2 regions of the Paenibacillus sp. FSL P4-0127 genome follow, and region 2 is predicted to be linked to the other one. Evidence: riboswitches for the same ligand, from Rfam matches in the RefSeq annotation. Region 2 holds a riboswitch; the other holds the start of a gene.
The links. Region 2 has a riboswitch for cyclic di-GMP ahead of NYE74_RS29165 (response regulator transcription factor). Riboswitches for the same ligand answer to the same signal wherever they lie in the genome.

Region 1: linked by a shared signal. The riboswitch ahead of NYE74_RS12470 (chemotaxis protein CheA) and the one ahead of NYE74_RS29165 (response regulator transcription factor) in region 2 are both predicted to bind cyclic di-GMP.

The regions. Positions count from the first base shown of each region.
Region 1 is NZ_JBBOWY010000001.1:2,774,415-2,777,527, reverse strand. Features, by position in the region: gene NYE74_RS12470 (chemotaxis protein CheA) at 1-1,376, opposite strand, end outside; cyclic di-GMP riboswitch class I at 1,512-1,600, opposite strand; gene NYE74_RS12465 (WIAG-tail domain) at 2,210-3,113, opposite strand, start outside.
Region 2 is NZ_JBBOWY010000002.1:594,910-598,022, forward strand. Features, by position in the region: gene NYE74_RS29155 (TetR family transcriptional regulator) at 1-102, opposite strand, end outside; gene NYE74_RS29160 (SDR family NAD(P)-dependent oxidoreductase) at 209-1,081, shown strand; cyclic di-GMP riboswitch class I at 1,225-1,310, shown strand; gene NYE74_RS29165 (response regulator transcription factor) at 1,413-2,108, shown strand; gene NYE74_RS29170 (hypothetical protein) at 2,339-2,899, shown strand.

The DNA of each region.
Region 1 (3,113 bases), on a different contig from region 2:
CGTACAAGGTGCATGATCGGATCGGAGATGTGCTCGATGATGTTTTTGTCCACTTCCGTATCCTCGCCAAGCAGTTCCAACCGGACTGACTTATCCTGTTTTCTGCACATATCCCGTACGATGCGGTTCATTTTTTGGAACGTATTAACCAGCGGCACCATGCGGATCGACATGACCTTGTCTTGGATTTCGCCGGTGATCTTCCGCAGATGCCGAGCGGCCTTCTGAAACTGTTCAAGCTCCAGTCCGGCCAATTCCGGGTTTTGCGTGACCATCGATTCGGCGATGACGAGCTCGCCGACCAGGTCCATCAACTCGTCGAGCTTGGCCAAATTCACGCTGATGAAACTGGAATGCTGCGAGGCATTAGCTCTGGCAATATCCTGCGTTTTGGCCTCCGGCGCCTGCGAAGTGCGGGCAGCCGCTCCCGGCACCTGGGAGGGTTCGGCGGCGCCCGGCTCGGAAGGGGAGGCTGGTGCAGCGTCCGTAGAAAGTGCTGCAGCGTGCGCTGCAGAATGTGCCGCCGTAGACTCTCCTGTTCGCGCTTCCGCTTCGGGTATCGGCTGAAGCGTCTCTGCCGCGGCGGCCGTCTCAGCCTCAGGCTCTGCCCGGCTTTGTTCCGGCAAATTGATCATTTCCAAATGCTTTAAGGATGGCGCCTGCGACAGGTAAGCAGCTACCGTGTCCGCGGATTCGCCGTTCCGGAACAGAATTTGGAAGCCCTGCTCTCTTATGAGCGAGGCTGTTTCGGGATTTTCGGCAATGTCCTCGGGCCAGTAGGCGAATTGCTCGGTCATTTCCTGCAGGCTGTGAACGACTTGATATGCCCGAACATTCTCCATGTTGTAATCGTCATCAAAATAAAGAACGGCTTTTAAATGAGCCCCGGAAGCGGAATCCTCACCGTCCTGACGTTTGCCGGTCTCGGGGCCTCGAAGAGGGGAAACAGCCGGCCCGGGATGCTGTGCGGCTTTTAGTTCTTCCAAATATCCGGTAATGCTGCTTTTCAGCGAAGATGCGTCCCCGTCAGGAGAATCGCCCTGCCTGATCTTATACAGCTCAAGCTTAATGAAATCGCCGCCCTGCAGCACCAGCTCGGACAACGCCGTGCAATCGGCCAAGCGGGGCTGATGTTCGCGGATAAACGCAAACAGATCTTCCATGATGTGCGACAAAGCCGCGATGTTATCGAAATTCATCATCGTGGAGGAGCCTTTGATCGTGTGCATAATGCGGAAAATGTCGTGGATGGCGGCGGACGGAAAAGCGTTAAGCTCTTCGCATTCCAGGATGATCTGTTCCAACTGCTCGAGCAGCTGCGAATTTTCGTGAAGATAGACCTCTAATAACGGATCGCTATTTTCTCGTTCTGCCATAAACTATCTCCCCGTTTTACATAATTCGACATTATTGATGCTTTTTCGACAAATTTCAGACATAAAAAAACTCCTTCTTCATGAACCTTCTAGCGAAGAAAGAGAACCCGAAGAAAGAGAGGACGCCTATCCAACTATAGAAACCCGGCTGCCGTAGCTGTTGCTGGTACTTTAGGCCCGTGGCTTTGCGTCCTTGTCTTTCGGCAAGTTTGCCCTTCTAGTCTTTGCTATTTTTTAGTTGGTTTCATACTAACACGCCTGAGCAGGCTGTGTAAATACTAAAAACGGCCGGTCTGAGCCGTGAGAAAGCCCGATTGACCGGCGAAATATGCAGCCGTTTTTCCAGCCGGAATCACGGCCAGGCCTTAGGTAATCCGACGCAGTTCCGGGCAGTTTTAAGGAACTTCAGGGACAGCTTCAGGAGCTTCAGGACGGATTCAGGACGGATTCAGGGCGGATTCAGGGCGGATCAGCGAAGCCACAAACAGCCCCGGCGAAACCTCATTGGATATATCCAATTAAAATGGAAATTCAATCGTAAATATGGAGGCTTGATTGGATACTTTCCAATAGATGAGACTCGGCAAGGTGCAAAATGGGCGATTTAAGCGAAGTTTATTGGATACTTCCAATGTGAGTTCAAAATTGTGTTTGATTTCCGTCAATCTATTGGATTTTTCCAATGGATACGGCCCATCGCTGCATACGCAGCCCATGCCGTCAGTCCCACTACGAATAAGGCACAGACAGGAATAAATCCCCGCCCGGCTGGCACGGCAAAAAGCCGCCGAATAAACTCGGCGGCCCTGCTACGATCTTATCGGCCCTACACTCTAATGCGCGTTTCCGATGGCAATCCACATGACGAAGCCGTAGTGGACATGGCTTTCCTTCAGCCTGGAAATCGTAATGACGGCCGATTCCTGAGTTTGTTCGCTTAGCGTGGCGTAAAAAGCCGAATGGTTCGTCATTGCAACGATAACAAAGTTAGGATTAGCAAACGGCTCTTCAAATTCAACCTTCACTTGCGTTTCGGCCTCATCGCGCTGCAACAAAAACGCCGACATTCCAAACAGCTGTTTGGCCGGCTGGTCCAGCAGCGTCTGGACCGGAGTAAAGGCAAGGTGCTCCGCGCCGACCGCGCCGGTTTTCAGGTGGCGCGAGGCAATCGCTTCATCGGCAAGCTGTGCGCTGCCGACCGCCGCGTTTGCAATATGCCCGCTTTGCACCGCTCCCTGCTGCAGATGCTCGCCGCCGACCGACTCCTCGGCCAGAATGTCGGCATCCACAACACCGGCCTGAAGGTGTACCCGATCTATCGACAATGGCTGAATGTCCTCGCCACCGATCCCTTTTTCCGGCAGCAGCCCGTTTCGCTGCAGTTCAGCCGACAGATGCCAGACATCGATCGACTCGGGGCCGATGTGACGCGATGCGATTGCCGCTTCCTCGATATGCCGGCCTTCCACGCTCTCCTTCGCCAGATGCAGTGCCCGCACGGACTCAGGAGCCAAATGAGCGCTCTGCACCGACTCTGCGGCGAGATGCCCGCTTTGCACCGCTCCCCGCCGCAGATGCTCGCCGCCGACCGACTCCTCGGCCAGCACCTCGCCGTCTACGGCTTCAGCCTGCAGATGCGCCCGGCCTATCGACAGCGGATGAATATCCTCACCGTCGATCCCTTCTTCCGGAAGCAGCCCGTTTCGCTGCAGTTCGGCCGACAGATGCCAGACATCG
Region 2 (3,113 bases):
AATTTGATCGACCCGGCTTCCGGCCAGGCCGCGAGCGGCGAATTCCTTCAAGGCGGCGTCAAGAAGCTGTCGTTTTTTGGATTCGGGATCTCTTTTCATCATGGGATCATTATACTTGAATAAACGTTCATTTGACAACCGGATTTGGCGTGTGGTTTAATGAGGAAGTAATTAATTAAACGTTCATTCAATAAGGAGGGCGAAAGTTATGCCTGCAAAAGTATGGTTTATTACAGGAGCCTCGCGCGGATTTGGCCGCGCCATTGCTGAAGCCGCGCTTGAACGGGGCGATCTGGTGGTGGCAACGGCGCGAAATCCGGAGACGTTGCGAGAACTGGTATCCGCAAGCGAAGGACGCGCCTATGCCGTTCGACTGGATGTTACCGATGAGAACGAAGCCAAACAGGCCATTGCGCAAGCCGTAGAGAAATTCGGTCGAATCGATGTTGTCGTGAACAACGCCGGATACGCCGATCTCGGATCGATTGAGGAAACGCCGTCGGAACAGTTCCGCGCCCAGATCGAGACCAATCTGTTCGGTGTCGTCCATGTTAGCCGCGCGGCGGTTCCGGTCTTCCGAAAGCAAAAGAGCGGGCGGTTCATTCAATTCTCCACGATCGGCGGACGCCGCCCGGCAGGACCGGGACTCGCCGCATACACGGCCGCCAAGCATGGCGTCGAAGGATTTTCCGGCGTGCTTGCCGCAGAGACCAAGCCTTTCGGGGTGAAAGTAACTTTGATTGAACCCGGCGGTTTCCGTACCGACTGGGCAGGATCCTCGATGAAGATCATTCCGCCTGGCGAAGCGTATCAAGAGACAGTCGGCATACTGCTGAATATCTTCAGCGACGCGGCCAGGACGGGGAGACGTCCCATCGGGGACCCCAAGAAGGCTGCGAAGATCATTCTTCAAGTGGCCGACATGGAAGAGCCGCCGCAATGGCTCGCTTTGGGCAGCGATGCCGTGAACATGATCCGGCAAGCTGACGAGTTGAAGCTCGCAGAACTGGCCAAATGGGAAGAACTCTCGCTCTCTACGGATGCCGACGATGCTGTCCATCCCGACCTTAGTAAGCTATAAAGTTAATCCTGCCAAAGCTCGATTTGCTACGAAAGAGAGGCAACTGAAGCGGTAATAGCAGGATCATCCAGTAGCGATTGGGTTTCATCCTAACGGGCATGCATGACTATCTGATCAGTTGTCCCGATATATCATAAAGCGACATAGGAAAAAGGCAAACCAGTTCGAAAGACTGGGACGCAAAGCCACGGGTCTTCTGCCTGCGTGCAATGATCGCCGGGTTACCCTCGCTAATGCTGTCAGTTAAAGGCACGGCCTTTCGGGGGCGTGTCTTTTTTGTGTTCCCAGAACAATCAACGAGGTGATGATAAGATGGAGGAGCGTGCAAGTTATGCCCGTAGAAGTTGATGAAGTCGTGCGTTGGAATGAAGGCAAGATACAAGTACTGCTGGTGGACAGCGACCCCATTTGGCAGCATCGGATGACGGAAATGATCAATGCGGAGACGGATATGAATCTATTTCATATTGCAACAAACAAGGAGTCGGCCATTCGAGCGAGTGAGCAATTGGATTTAGATGTGATGATTCTTGATCCGGTGTTACATTCATCGGGGCAGGACGGACTCCATACAATTTCCGAAGTTCTAAAAATAAAATTGATGCCAATCATCATCTTGACCTCCCTCTGCGAGCCTGAAATCATTGTGGAAGCTGTGTTGGCCGGAGCAATCAATTATATTACCAAGATCAACTATGTGGATGTCGTGCACGCCGTCAGAGAAGCCTATCGGGGACAGGCTTCCCTTCATGCAGATGCTGCATCCATAATCCGTAATGAAATTGGGCTTGATAAGCGTAAAGAATTACACTGCATGCTGACCCCCACTGAAAAAGAGATCTTGCAGTTGATCGGGTGGGGCTATAAACAGCCGGTAATTAGAGAGTTATTAGGCGTTACAGAGAACACTATGAAATCGCACATTCGTAACATCATTCGAAAGTTCAATGTCAGTTCCATTCATGAAGCAGCCGAGAAAGCGAAACGAAGAGGCTTGTACGATCGTCAAGATCGAACCTTGTGTTAGCAATTTGTATTTAATTCGAGTTAATTTGTGTTTATTCGACACTTTATGAGCTGATCGTGTTGATGAAAATTTCACCCTCCATTTTTAAGCGCTTTATAGGTAAAATGGTTGATGAAGAGGGAGATTTTTAGGAAAATACGACCGGGGGTGAGCGTCGCAAAAAGGGAAAGGAAGACTATGAAAATAGCCTTGTCAACTTTGGCGAATCTAGAAAAGAAGGGTAGATGACGATGGAAATGGAGCGTGAACAATGTACAACGAAGTCGATTGATGGGCCAAACAGGCGGAGGAATACGTTAAGAAAGCATGCACAGCAAGGAGGGGTGTCTGATGTCGCAGATCTGGCCCCTGTTCCCTTTGAAAAGGTTGAATCGTGGCTGAAGTCCTATAACGACTGGAAAGCGAGATTGAAGTATGTTCAATCCGAACTCGCTCACATCCCAGAATTGACGCGCACCCTTCATATGGTTGCGGCTCATAGCAGAGGCAGAAAACAGGAAACGGTATTACGAACGGTCATTCGACGCATACAGATCACTGAACATGAAATTCCATTATTGCTATCCAGAATCAGTCTTATCGACTACGCTCTTACGTCGCTTACCTCGGAAGAAGGCTTATTTGTTCGATTGAGATATATTGATAATATTGCGTCCTCAGATGCCATAAGTCGTCTGGCACTTTCCCGCCGCGCGTACTTTTATCATCGGAAGCGAATTTTACGCAAAATTTACATGAAAATTAAAGATAGGGCGTTTTTGCTGGATTTGGAGTCGTCTCAAGCAGATTGAATGAATTCAGAAGACGCATTGCACATAGATTTGACCCCCGTATTCAACTTTGAGGGTCGGAGTGCCGGCGCCGCATGGAACATGTTCCGAATGCTGCACTGGTTTTGCCCTTTTTATGCACTAACTATGCACGCCATATGCACATGTTTCGTGTTATGTTGATAATGTGGACAGACAGTGCCACGGTAGCAACAAGAAAAATCAGTGATTACTT